4 regions of the Streptomyces sp. NPDC101152 genome follow, and region 3 is predicted to be linked to each of the others. Evidence: riboswitches for the same ligand, from Rfam matches in the RefSeq annotation. Region 3 holds a riboswitch; each other region holds the start of a gene.
What was found. A riboswitch is a leader RNA that binds a small molecule or an ion and turns the genes downstream of it on or off. The one in region 3 is predicted to bind cyclic di-AMP.

Region 1 (2,978 bases), on a different contig from region 3:
TACGGAGATCGCCGACACCATCCGCCTCATCGTCTCCGAACTCACCACCAACGCCGTACAGCACACCTTCGGTCAGTCACCCACCTTCACCGTGGACATCAGGCTCGAGCGTGACGAACAACTGAGCATCGGTGTCACCGACAGCCATCCGCGCTTCCCCAAGCGGCTGCCCGCCGCCGTCCAGCAGGACAACGGCCGCGGCATGGTGATCATCCGCTGGCTGGCTGCCGAGTGTGGCGGCAGAATGCACGTACGGCCCACCAGGGAGGGCGGCAAGACGGTCTCCATCGAGCTCCCGTGGACCGTTTCGGCCCCGGCGGTGACGGCGGGTCAGCAGGAGCCGTAGGGGCCACCGCAGGCGCGCTGCGTCCCGGGCGCCGTCTCCCGGTCCTGCGCGGGCTCGTGGACGGGCGGTGAGGTGTCCCGCGTCCACGCGACCCGCCGCCGTACCAGCCGGGGCAGCAGCCCCCACAGACCCAGGCACGCGGACAGGGTGGCCGCGCCGGCCACCAGTCCGCCGGTCCGACCGGTCGTCACGTCCACGACCAGCAGCACCGATCCGGTGAAGGCGAACACCAGGACGCCCATGCCGACGGTGGCGAGCCGTGAGGAGACCTGCACGATGAGCGGCTTGGCGCCCTGCTGGAAGAGCGAGCGGTGCAGCGCGGCCGGGGCGGTGAAGAGTGCGGCGGCGAGGACTGCCAGCAGCAGCGTGGTGACGTACGTGGCGCGCTGGAACGTGTCGAGGGACGGGAAGCGCTGGGTGAAGGCCAGGCTCAGCAGGAAGGCGAAGAGGATCTGCACGCCGGTCTGGGTGACGCGCAGTTCCTGGAGCAACTCCACGAAGTTGCGGTCGGCGCGCTCGAGCGGGGTCTCGTTGCGCGCGGCGGGATGGTGGTGGGCCATGGGACACGGGTATCCAGCCGGACGCCGGTCAGGCCCGCGGGGACGACGGCCTGTCAGGTGGCCGCCGCCCCCGCGGGAGAGTCAGCTGACCCGTCCGTACCAGACGCTCTTGGTCCAGATCTTCTGCAGCCTCACCACGTCCCCGGTCCTGGGGGCGTGCCAGATCTTCCCCTGCCCGGCGTAGATGCCGACGTGGTAGACGTTCGACCCCGAGTGGAAGAACACCAGGTCCCCGGCCCTGCGGTTGCTCGCGGAGATGTGACGGGTCGTGTTGTACTGCTGGGCCGCCGTACGGGGCAGTTTCTTGCCCGCCGCCTTGTACGAGTACAGCGTGAGCCCGGAGCAGTCGAACCGGCGTGGTCCTGATGCACCCCACGCGTAGGGCGAGCCCTTCTTGGAGGCAGCCACCTGCAGTGCCTTCGTCGCCGGCGTCGCGGCCGAGGCGTCGGAGGCGACCCCCGGGATCACGACGGAGCCGCCCACGGCGGCGAGGGTGAGGGCCGAGGCCGTACCGGCCCGGACCATCAGCGACGGGACACGATTGAGCGCAGTCATGCGCAACCCTTCGTCAGCCGCCTGTGAAGGATGACCTGTCGGATTCGGGCTGGCGAAGTTGCCCGGCCGCTGACGCGGCTTCACCCCAAGGGCTGCTCGGACCGGTCATGGCGTGACCGTCCCGGCGACCCGTCGTGCTTGGGTCCTCCACTCCTGCCGATCCACTTCTGTCGACCGGTCATCCGTGCGGCGGCAGGACTCGGCGTCCGCCCGGATTGCCCCGCCGCGGTGGCGGGGGCTTGTCGTCAGACAGGGATCTTGACTCACGGATGTCCGAAAATCCCAATGGAATCGGGGTTTGTGTTGTTCCTCACCACTCACCCGTTCGGGTGGACGCCCCTGCGTTCGAGGCGGTGTCGAGGACCTCGAGGAGGCCCGGACCTGGGGTGGAATGCCCCATTCCGCCCTGCGGCCACGTGCGTTGCGCAACTTGGAGGGTCGCGAAAAAGGGGTCGCGTCTACTGCAAAGGGGGGTACGTCATTTGGTCCGTTTCGGCGCCGCTCCGGACGCCCGGCGTCAGGGCCGGGATGTCCGGAGCGGGCGTTCGCGTCAACTGTCGTCGTCCGGCGGCACGGTGACCCGGGCCGTGCGCCGCTCGCCGTCCAGGACCCTCAGGGCCCGCCGCAGCGTGGGGGCGTGCACCTCGTTCTCGCCGCGCTGGTGCATCAGGGCCAGTGCGTCGCGCAGTTCGGCCGCCCTGGCCACCAGCGCCTGCGCGGCGCGCAGTCCGCGGTAGGTGTCCCCGTGGTGCGCCGGGTTGATCCGGCCCAGCAGGTCGACCACATCGAGGTAACGGTCGATCAACTCGCCCTCGGCCCTGGTGAGCGCGGGCAGCGGCGGGAGTTCGGGTGGGAGCACCGGCCGCTCACCTCCCGCTCGGCGGGGCGACGGTGGCCTTGCGGCTGGGGATGATCCGGTCCACCAGCCCGTACTCCACCGCCTCCCGCGCGTCGAGGATCTTGTCCCGCTCGATGTCGGCGGTGACCTGTTCCGGGCTGCGTCCGGTGTGCCGGACGAGCATCTCCTCGAGCTGGGCCCGCGTCCGCGTCAACTCCTCGGCCTGGATGGCGAGATCGCTGGCCTGCCCTCGCACCGGTTCGTACAGCGCCGGCTGGTGCAGCACCACACGGGCGCCCGGCAGCGCGAACCGCTTGCCCGCCGTGCCGGCGCCCAGCAGCACGGCGGCCGACGAACCCGCCTGGCCCAGGCAGATCGTCTCCACGTCGCAGCTGACGTACTGGATGGTGTCGTAGATCGCCGACATGGCCGTGAACGAGCCGCCGGGGGAGTTGATGTACAGGGAGATGTCCCGGTCCGGGTCCTGGTACTCCAGGTGCATGAACTGCGCCATCACGTCGTTCGCCGACGTGTCGTCGATCTGCGTCCCAAGGAAGACGATCCGCTCCTCCAGCAGCTTCGAGTACGGATCCATGGTCTTCGAGCCGAAGCTCGTGCGTTCGGTGAACTCGGGCAGGACGTAGCGGGCGGTCGGTCGGGTCATGGGTGCCCCTCCTTC
Region 2 (2,978 bases), on a different contig from region 3:
CGGCCCGGGTCAGCGCCTCCGCCTCGGCGGCACCCTGGCCCCGCGCGGCCCCCGTGACGACCACCACTTTCCCGGCCAGCCGCCGGGTGTCCTCGTTGCTCACGCCGCCATCCTTCACCACCGGGGACGCGGAACTCCAGCACGCCGGGGAGGACCGGCTCCGGGGAACGCCGAAGAGGCCGCCCACGGTCGTGGACGGCCTCGGTGAGGTGGAGCCGCAGTGCTACGCCGGTCGGACGGCTATGCGGATCGCGGCCTCGCCGGCGTAGTGGACCGACTCCTCGCGGATGACCGCGCCCGGTCCGGGGGCGTGGACCATCATGCCGTTGCCGGTGTAGAGGCCGACGTGGCTGAAGTTGTCGTTGAAGAAGATCAGGTCTCCGGGCCGGCTCTCGGCGAGCGGGATCACCGTGCCGATGCTCGCCTGCTCGTGCGTGGACCGCGGCAGCGCGACCCCGGCGGCCTTCCACGCGGCCTGGGTGAGCCCGGCGTTGTCGTACGACTCCGGCCCCACCCCGCCCCACAGGCACGGTCGGCCGATCTGCGCGCGGGCGAAGGACACGGCCCGGTCGGCCCTGCTGCCGACGGGTGGCTCGGCGACGGCCTCCGGAACCCCGGTGTCCAGCACGCTCGGCTCCTGCAGCCGCCGCCACTGGTCGGACACCGGCAGGCTCGCGTCGAGGGCGGACGAGGGCTGCGCGCCCACCGCGGGAGAGGCCCACTGCTGGGTGCTCAACGCGCCGGTGTCGAGCACGGACGCCTGCTGCGGCACCGCTTGAGTCGTCGGCATTGCCGTCGGCTGCTGGAGCGCCCACTGCTGGGTGTTCGACGCGCCCGTGTCGACGAGAGGGGACTGCTGCGGCGTCCACTGCTGCGTCGGCTGCACGCCCGTGTCGAGGACGGACGGCTGCTGGAGTCGCCAGGCCTCCTCCACCGCCCGGCTCGCCTGCTCCGACCAGGGCGCCGCGGCCGACGCGGCTGCGGCGGCCGGCTGCTGCCCGGCGGGCATCGGGGCCGCGAGAGCCGGCGGTGACACGATCGGTGTCTGGGGCGCGACGGCCGGCTGCGCCATCGACGTCTGGCGGGCGGTGTAGCGGTACAGCAGCTCGCTCGCCGCCGCGATCTTGCGCTGGCTCTGCTCCTTGGAGCGGCGCAGTGAGGTCTGCCTCGGCTCGGCGCCGGTCGCCGGCGCGGCCATGGCGGACTCCTGCCGCTGGGCCGGCACGGCGGGAAGCACGGCCGTGGCGTCGCCGGCGGGCAGTTCGGGCAGGGGACGCCGCGGGCCGCCGGCGGGCAGCTCGGCCGCGGGCCGGCCGGCCGCCTCCAGTTCGAAGCCGGTACGGGCCGGCAGCGGGCGGTCCGCCGAGCGCGCGGGCCGGGGGGCGGCCGGACGCCGGTCGGGGGTGCGACTGGCGGGCAGGGCCGCCGGGACGGTCGGTCCCAGCGAGTTGCGCGCCATGTCGAACCACTGCCGGCTGACGTTGTCGACATCGGGGTCCGAGCGCCGGCCGGCTCCGGCCGGGGTACCCCGGCCCCGCGATCCGGTCGCCGTCGGCCGGGTGAAGTTCCACTGGCCGGTGTCGGACTCCGCCTGGTCGTAGAGGCTGTTCACCCGCTGGCGGACGGCCTCACGGCTGGGTCCCTCGTCCGCCGTGCCCGGCGCCGCGTCGGCGCTCTGGGCGAGCACTGCCACCGAGGAGAGGGCCGCTGCCGCGAGGGCGGAGTTGCGCATACCGGGCAAGCCGAAGCCGCCGGTGCGCGATGGTCGTTCCGGCGCCATGGGGGCCGTACTCCTTCCGTACTCCGCCTACCGGGTTAGCTGTCGGGTTCGGGCGGTCGTGTCCGGAAGGCATGCCCTACGACCCTTGCCCTGACGGGCTGTTGGGCCGATTCACCCCGTTGTTCGGTTGGGTCCCCGGTTCCGGCTCGCACCGGATTCAGCGGAGGCCGCGCGTCCCGGCGGGGTTCGCCGGAGGAACTCGAGCGGCCTGAAACCACGCTAGCCAACTTGTGCGGCTCGTGTGAAGGTTGACGACCAGAATGTCCGATACGCTTTTGTGACCTTCGTCGTGACGCACCGTCAGAAACGTGTGTCGTGCACGCAGCGGCGTGGGATCGTGACGGAACGTCGTCACGGCGGCCGGTCAGGACCGCCGGTCGCCACTCCGGGCCGCGCGCTCCGCGTTCCGCTTCTTGATCCGCGCCCCCTCCTTGCGGACCTCGGCCTGGGTGGCGCGCTCCCGGACGAGCCACTCGGGCTGCTCCTGCCTGAGCGCCTCGATCTGCTCGGTGGTGAGGGGCTCGGTGACCCCACCGCGCGCGAGGCCCGCGATGGAGACGCCCAGCCTCGCCGCGACCACGGGACGGGGGTGCGGCCCCTTGGCCCGCAGCTCGCGCAGCCACTGCGGCGGATCGGCCTGCAGCTGCTCGAGCTGGGCGCGCGAGACGACACCCTCACGGAACTCGGCGGGGGTGGCCTCGAGGTACACACCCAGCTTCTTCGCCGCGGTCGCGGGCTTCATCGTCTGGGTGGTCTGGTGCGACGTCATGGGATCCAGGGTATCGACCGGGTCCGAGGCCGCCGACCACGGCCGGTAACCTGGCGGGGTGACAGGCTCGGATGCATCCCCCGTGTTCCGGCTCGCGTACGTCCCGGGGACGACGCCCGCCAAGTGGGTGCGGATCTGGCACGAGCGCCTGCCCGACACCCCGCTGAACCTCCTCGCCGTCCCGGCGGCGGAGGTCTCCGCCGTGCTGCGCGCCGGCGAGGCGGACGCCGGACTGGTGCGGCTCCCGGTGGACCGCGCCGTCTTCAGCGCGATCCCGCTGTACACCGAGACCACGGTGGTCGTGGTCCCCAAGGACCACGTGATCACGGCGGCCGAGGAGGTGACCCTCGCCGACCTGGCCGACGAGGTGATCTTCCACCCTCTTGACGACGTCTTCGACTGGGAGCGCCCACCGGGCGAGCCCGCCTT
Region 3 (2,978 bases):
GGGGCGGTAAAGGGGTGGCCTGCGGAGGGCGGTCGCCTCTCGGCGAGGTGCTCCATGGGGCTTCAGCCGGACGATCGTCCCCATGGGCTGTAGGTGAGGCCCGGGGACACTGTCCCCTCCGCCGGCCACGTATCCCTCAACGGAGAGGCGTGGTGGGGTGTTCCCGGACGGCGGGATGCGCGAGGGTGAGCTGGGGCACACTCTCGGGCAGGCCCACCGGGGCAGATGGGCGAAGTGACTTTAGAAGTGGGCTCCTCGGGGGACACGTAGCTGCGTGGTTTCGATGACGTGAGGCGGTGACGTGCGGGTGAGTGACGCCCTGCGCAGGTCGCGCCGACGTCCCGGAGCGGGACCCGGCGGCAGCCGTGGCGCCGGTCCCGGCCAGCGGCGGATGCGGTACGTCGTGCTCGGCAGCCGGCCCGCACGCGGAGTCGGGACGGTGGCGGTCGCGCGCAGGTCGGCGACGACGGTGCGGCCGACCGGGGACGGTGTGGTGGTCAACCGCGGGCTGAAGGCGGCTGCCGCGTACGCGTGGCGGCTGCTGGTGCTCGGGGCGGCCGTGTACGCGGGGTTCGTGCTGCTGGGACGGCTGCAGTTGGTCGCCGTGGCCCTGTTCCTGGCCCTCGTCGTGACCTCCGTGCTGCGTCCGCTCGCCGATCTGCTGGCGCGCCTGCTGCCGCGGCCCCTGGCGGTGGTGGTGAGCGTGGTGGGCAGCCTGCTGGTGGTCCTCGGGCTGCTGGCGCTCGTCGGTGAACTGGTGGCGAGCGAGTGGGGCAAGCTGGGGCAGGAGTTCAGCGGCGGCGTCGGGCGCATCGAACGGTGGCTGCAGGGGCCGCCCTTCCACGTGAGTCCGGCCCTGACGTCGAACCTTCAGGACAAGGTGAACACCTTCGTCTCCCAGCACCGCTCCGTGCTGATCAACAGCGCCGTGAACGGCGCCAGCCGGCTCGTGGAGGTGCTGACCGCGGGGGTGCTCGCGCTGTTCTGCTCCCTGTTCTTCGTCCATTCCGGTGACAGGTTCTGGAGCTGGTTCCAGGACCAGCTGCCGCAGCGGGCGCGGGACCCGTTCAACCGCGCGGGCCGTACGGCGTGGCGGACCTTCGCCGGGTACACGCGCGGCATCGTCATCGTGGCGGCCAGCAACGCGGTGCTGGTCGGCATCGCCCTGTTCGTGCTGCGGGTGCCGCTCGCCCTGCCGCTGACCCTGCTGGAGTTCTTCGCCGCGTTCATCCCGCTGGTGGGATCGCCCATCGCGCTGGGCGTGGCCACGGTGGTCGCGCTGGCCACGCGCGGTCCTGCCATCGCGATCGTGGTCCTCGCGCTGATCGTCATCGTCGGCCAGATCGAGGGCCACGTCCTGCATCCGCTGGTCATGAGCTGGGCGGTCCGGCTGCATCCGGTCGTCGTCGCCGTCTCCGTCATCGCCGGCGGCATCCTGGCCGGGGTCGTCGGCGCGGTCGTCGCGGTGCCGATGGTGTCGGTCGCCTGGGCGGTGCACGGCGAACTCCGCACTCCGCCCCCCGAGCCGAAGCGTGCGCGAGAGCGGCCGTGACCTGTTCTTACCCGGGGTAATCGGGTGGCCTCTCTGTGTATGACAACTGACGCACCGTCAATTCCGGGGCCGCTCCCGCGGCGAGGTCAACTCGCCCGAATTTCGCCGGTCATGGCCCGTACGTCCGCACCAAAAACGTTTAATGATCAAGCCGAACTGCTTGGAAACGGCACCGTGGGTCTATTAACGTTCGATAACGCAGCGCGGTCGTCCCAGCCGTCACAAGAGGCGGCTCCGTGCGCACGCGCCGAATCCCGCAAGGGAACCGGGGAACCACCACCCTGGGGTGAATCGCGCGGATGCCGTCGTGGCAGCACGGCAGGTATACGCGCGTAGGAGACCTTCCTGCTCCGAACCCGTCAGCTAACCCGGTAGGCGAGAAGGAAGGAAAGGAGCACGCCCACGTGGCGTCCAACCCGCCTGCCCCGGCAGCCCCGTTCGTGCCGAGCACCCAGCCCTTCGGCTTCGGCCCCGGCAACGACGAGGGCCAGTGGGAGGAGTGGAACCCCACCGAGGAGTCCCTCCGCACGGTTCGCGGCCGGCACCGTGTCTCCCGGCAGCGCGGCGGGGGACTGGCCCGCAGCTCCACGGTTCTCGGCGTCGGCGTCATAGCCGCGGTCGGCGCGGGCGGCATGGCCAGTGCCAACACCGGCAAGCCGCCGGTGTCCATCTCGCTGCCGGACCTGGCCTCCGTGGCCCACGTCTTCGACGGCGGCTCCAGCGCCCCCAAGGGCTCCGCGACCGCCCTCAGCGACGTCGGCGTGAGCACCAAGGACGCCGCGCAGGGCGCCAAGGGCGCCGGTGAGGCGCTGCGCGACCGCATCATGGCGCAGGCCGAGGTGCAGCGGGTCCAGATCGACAGCAAGGCCCAGTACGCCACCGAGGCCGCGTTCGCCCAGCAGGTCGGCCAGGCCGCCGCCCAGGCGGAGAAGGACGCGGCCGCCCAGGCGCAGGCCGCGAAGGACAAGGCGCAGGCGGCGGCCCAGAAGGCGGCCGAGGCCGTGAAGCTCGCGAAACTGGCCACGCAGTACACGCTGCCCGTGGTGTCGTACACCATCACCGGCACCTTCGGTCAGGCCGGCTCCATGTGGTCCTCCGGCTACCACACGGGCCTCGACTTCGCCGCCCCCACGGGCACGCTGATCAAGGCCATCCACAGCGGCACCATCACCGAGGCCGGATGGGCGGGGGCGTACGGCTACCGCACGATCCTCACCCTCGACGACGGCACCGAACTGTGGTTCTGCCACCAGTCGTCGATCAACGTCAGCGTCGGCCAGAAGGTCGGCACGGGTGACGTCATCGGCCGTATCGGCGCCACCGGCAACGTGACCGGGCCGCACCTGCACCTCGAGGTCCACCCGGACGGGCAGGCCACCGGCATCGACCCGGCGCCCTGGCTGCGCGGCAAGGGCCTCAACCCCTG
Region 4 (2,978 bases), on a different contig from region 3:
GCGCCCACGCGCGGGGAGCTCGGCAACGGCCTGACCGTGCTGCGCTGCCACCGGCCCGGCCAGCAGGTCGTCGCCGTCGAGGTGCTCCTGGACGCGCCCCTGGAGGCCGAGCCGGCCGCCGTGGAAGGTGTCGCCACGATCATGGCGCGCGCCTTCTCCGAGGGCACCGACAAGCACTCCGCCGAGGAGTTCGCCGCCGAACTGGAGCGCTGCGGCGCCACCCTCGACACGCACGCCGACCACCCGGGCGTGCGCCTGAGCCTCGAGGTCCCGGCCTCGCGGCTGGTCAAGGCGCTCGGTCTGCTGGCCGACGCCCTCAGGGCGCCCGCCTTCGCCGACAGCGAGGTCGAGCGGCTGGTCCGCAACCGTCTCGACGAGATCCCGCACGAGCTGGCCAACCCCTCCCGCCGTGCCGCCAAGGAACTCTCCAAGGAGCTGTTCCCGGCGACCTCGCGCATGTCGCGCCCGCGCCAGGGCACCGAGGAGACCGTCGAGAAGATCGACGCGGCCGCCGTCCGCGCCTTCTACGACCGCCACGTCCGGCCCGCGACGGCCACCGCCGTGGTCGTCGGCGACCTCACCGGCATCGACCTGGACGCCCTCCTGGGCGAGACCCTGGGCGCCTGGACGGGCTCCCGGGCCGAACCCCGCCCGGTGCCCCCCGTCGCCGCGGACGACACCGGGCGCGTGATCATCGTGGACCGTCCCGGCGCGGTGCAGACGCAGCTGCTCATCGGCCGCGTCGGCCCCGACCGGCACGACCGCGTGTGGCCCGCGCAGGTGCTCGGCACGTACTGCCTCGGCGGCACCCTCACCTCGCGCCTGGACCGCGTCCTGCGCGAGGAGAAGGGCTACACCTACGGTGTGCGCGCGTTCGGCCAGGTCCTGCGCTCCGCCCCGGACGGGACCGGCGCCGCCATGCTCGCCATCAGCGGCTCCGTCGACACCCCGAACACCGGACCGGCGCTCGACGACCTCTGGAAGGTGCTGCGCACCCTCGCGGAGGGGGGCCTGACCGACGCCGAGCGCGATGTCGCCGTCCAGAACCTCGTCGGGGTGGCGCCGCTGCGGTACGAGACCGCGGCGGCCGTGGCGAGCACGCTGGCCGACCAGGTCGAGCAGCACCTGCCGGACGACTACCAGGCGACGCTGTACCAGCAGCTCGCCGCGACGGGCACCGTGGAGGCCACCGCGGCCGTCGTGAGCGCCTTCCCGGTGGACCGCCTGGTGACCGTCCTCGTCGGTGACGCGGCCGAGATCAAGGAGGCCGTCGAGGCCCTGAACATCGGTGAAGTGACCGTCGTCTCCGCCGAGTAGCGGCACGCGTGCGTGGCGGGGCCCTGGTGACGGAAGCGTCACCAGGGCCCTCGTATGTCCGAATTGAAGGAAATTTGAAGGAGAGTGGGCTGTTTGCCCTGTGGGATGCGCTACAAACTCCGTGATCCGTTTGGGAATTGAAAGTCGCCCCGCTTAGCGTCGTCCGGGCTGTCCGTCAGGCACCGCGCCGCACCCGCGGCACCGGACAGTCATCGCCGAGTCCCCGTACGGCGCGAGCCAGGGGAGCCGGGGACCCAAGTCAGTCCCTGGGGTGAATCGGACGCCCGCGCGTGCAGCGAGGGGGTCCGTAGGAGACCTTCCTGCTCCGAACCCGTCAGCTAACCCGGTAGGCGAGAAGGAAGGAAAGGACCAGCCTGTACATGGCGTTCATGTGCGCCACCGGGAAGCACCGTCTTCCCAGCCGGATCAAGCGTTCCACCGCCCACGCCGCAGGCGTCGCGGCCCTCGCCGCCACCGGCGTCGTCGGCTCCCTCGCGGCCCCCGCGCTCGCCGCCGACAACTCGGTCGAGCAGACCGGCCTCACCCCCGTCATCACCATCGGCGACTCGATCGCCGCCAAGATCGACGCCCAGGCCGCCGCGCAGAAGCAGGCCGCCGAGACGGCCGCCCGCAAGAAGGCGGCCGAGGAGGCCGCGCGCAAGAGGGCCGAGGCCGAGGCGAAGCAGGCCCGCGAGGCAAAGGCGCGCGCCGCCCGCGAGGCCGAGCGCAAGCGCCTCAACACGTTCGTCGCGCCGATCTCCGACTCGTACGTCTCCACGGGCTACAAGGCCAGCAGTTCGCTGTGGTCCTCCGGCAGCCACACCGGTATCGACTTCCACGCCGCCACCGGCACGACCGTCCACGCGGTCGGCTACGGCACGGTCGTCCAGACCGGCTGGGGCGGCGCGTACGGCAACCAGATCGTGATCAAGATGAACGACGGGACGTACACCCAGTACGGCCATCTGTCGTCCATCGGGGTCTCCGTCGGCCAGCAGGTCGCCACCGGCCAGCAGATCGGCCTGTCCGGCTCGACCGGCAACACGACCGGACCGCACCTGCACTTCGAGGCCCGTACGACCCCCGAGTACGGCTCCGACATCGATCCCGTCGCCTACCTGCGCTCGCACGGCGTGGACGTCTGACGAAGGATCGCGAGATCCCGTGAAGGCCCCGGCTCCCCGAGCCGGGGTTTTCGCCGTTTGTGCCGCCCCGCTGGCCAAAAAATATCCATGGATTCCGGTCCGCCGTCGGAAATTCCCGCCCATTGCAATAGAGTCACGGAACACACGTCAATGGTCGACGTTTCACGGGGATTAAGGCGGAGGTCGGACATGCGTATTCCGGCGCACTCGGTGTGCACGGCCATCCGGGACGACATCGTCGCGGGTGTCTACGAGCGCGGCAGCCGCCTCACCGAGGAACTCCTCGCCCGCCGCTACGGCGTCTCGCGCGTCCCCGTCCGCGAGGCCCTGCGCACCCTGGAGGCCGAGGGCTTCGTCGTGACCCGCCGGCACGCGGGCGCGTGCGTGGCCGAGCCGACCGAGCAGGAGGCCTCCGACCTGCTGGAGATGCGTCTGCTCCTGGAGCCGCTCGGCGCCTCACGGGCCGCCCAGCGGCGCACCGAGGCTCATCTCAAGGTGCTGCGCGGCCTGGTCAGG

Region 1: linked by a shared signal. The riboswitch ahead of ACIRVK_RS11870 (C40 family peptidase) and the one ahead of ACIRVK_RS34005 (M23 family metallopeptidase) in region 3 are both predicted to bind cyclic di-AMP.
Region 2: linked by a shared signal. The riboswitch ahead of ACIRVK_RS12780 (C40 family peptidase) and the one ahead of ACIRVK_RS34005 (M23 family metallopeptidase) in region 3 are both predicted to bind cyclic di-AMP.
Region 4: linked by a shared signal. The riboswitch ahead of ACIRVK_RS32625 (M23 family metallopeptidase) and the one ahead of ACIRVK_RS34005 (M23 family metallopeptidase) in region 3 are both predicted to bind cyclic di-AMP.

Annotation. Positions count from the first base shown of each region.
Region 1 is NZ_JBIWPO010000007.1:91,380-94,357, forward strand. Features, by position in the region: gene ACIRVK_RS11860 (ATP-binding protein) at 1-346, shown strand, start outside; gene ACIRVK_RS11865 (DUF6328 family protein) at 331-906, opposite strand; gene ACIRVK_RS11870 (C40 family peptidase) at 988-1,461, opposite strand; cyclic di-AMP (ydaO/yuaA leader) riboswitch at 1,465-1,676, opposite strand; gene ACIRVK_RS11875 (hypothetical protein) at 2,012-2,320, opposite strand; gene ACIRVK_RS11880 (ATP-dependent Clp protease proteolytic subunit) at 2,328-2,963, opposite strand.
Region 2 is NZ_JBIWPO010000007.1:287,990-290,967, forward strand. Features, by position in the region: gene ACIRVK_RS12775 (SDR family NAD(P)-dependent oxidoreductase) at 1-103, opposite strand, end outside; gene ACIRVK_RS12780 (C40 family peptidase) at 224-1,780, opposite strand; cyclic di-AMP (ydaO/yuaA leader) riboswitch at 1,789-1,953, opposite strand; gene ACIRVK_RS12785 (DUF5997 family protein) at 2,145-2,549, opposite strand; gene ACIRVK_RS12790 (LysR family substrate-binding domain-containing protein) at 2,608-2,978, shown strand, end outside.
Region 3 is NZ_JBIWPO010000039.1:21,314-24,291, reverse strand. Features, by position in the region: gene ACIRVK_RS34010 (AI-2E family transporter) at 302-1,552, shown strand; cyclic di-AMP (ydaO/yuaA leader) riboswitch at 1,788-1,945, shown strand; gene ACIRVK_RS34005 (M23 family metallopeptidase) at 1,957-2,978, shown strand, end outside.
Region 4 is NZ_JBIWPO010000035.1:36,159-39,136, reverse strand. Features, by position in the region: gene ACIRVK_RS32630 (M16 family metallopeptidase) at 1-1,317, shown strand, start outside; cyclic di-AMP (ydaO/yuaA leader) riboswitch at 1,521-1,684, shown strand; gene ACIRVK_RS32625 (M23 family metallopeptidase) at 1,698-2,462, shown strand; gene ACIRVK_RS32620 (GntR family transcriptional regulator) at 2,652-2,978, shown strand, end outside.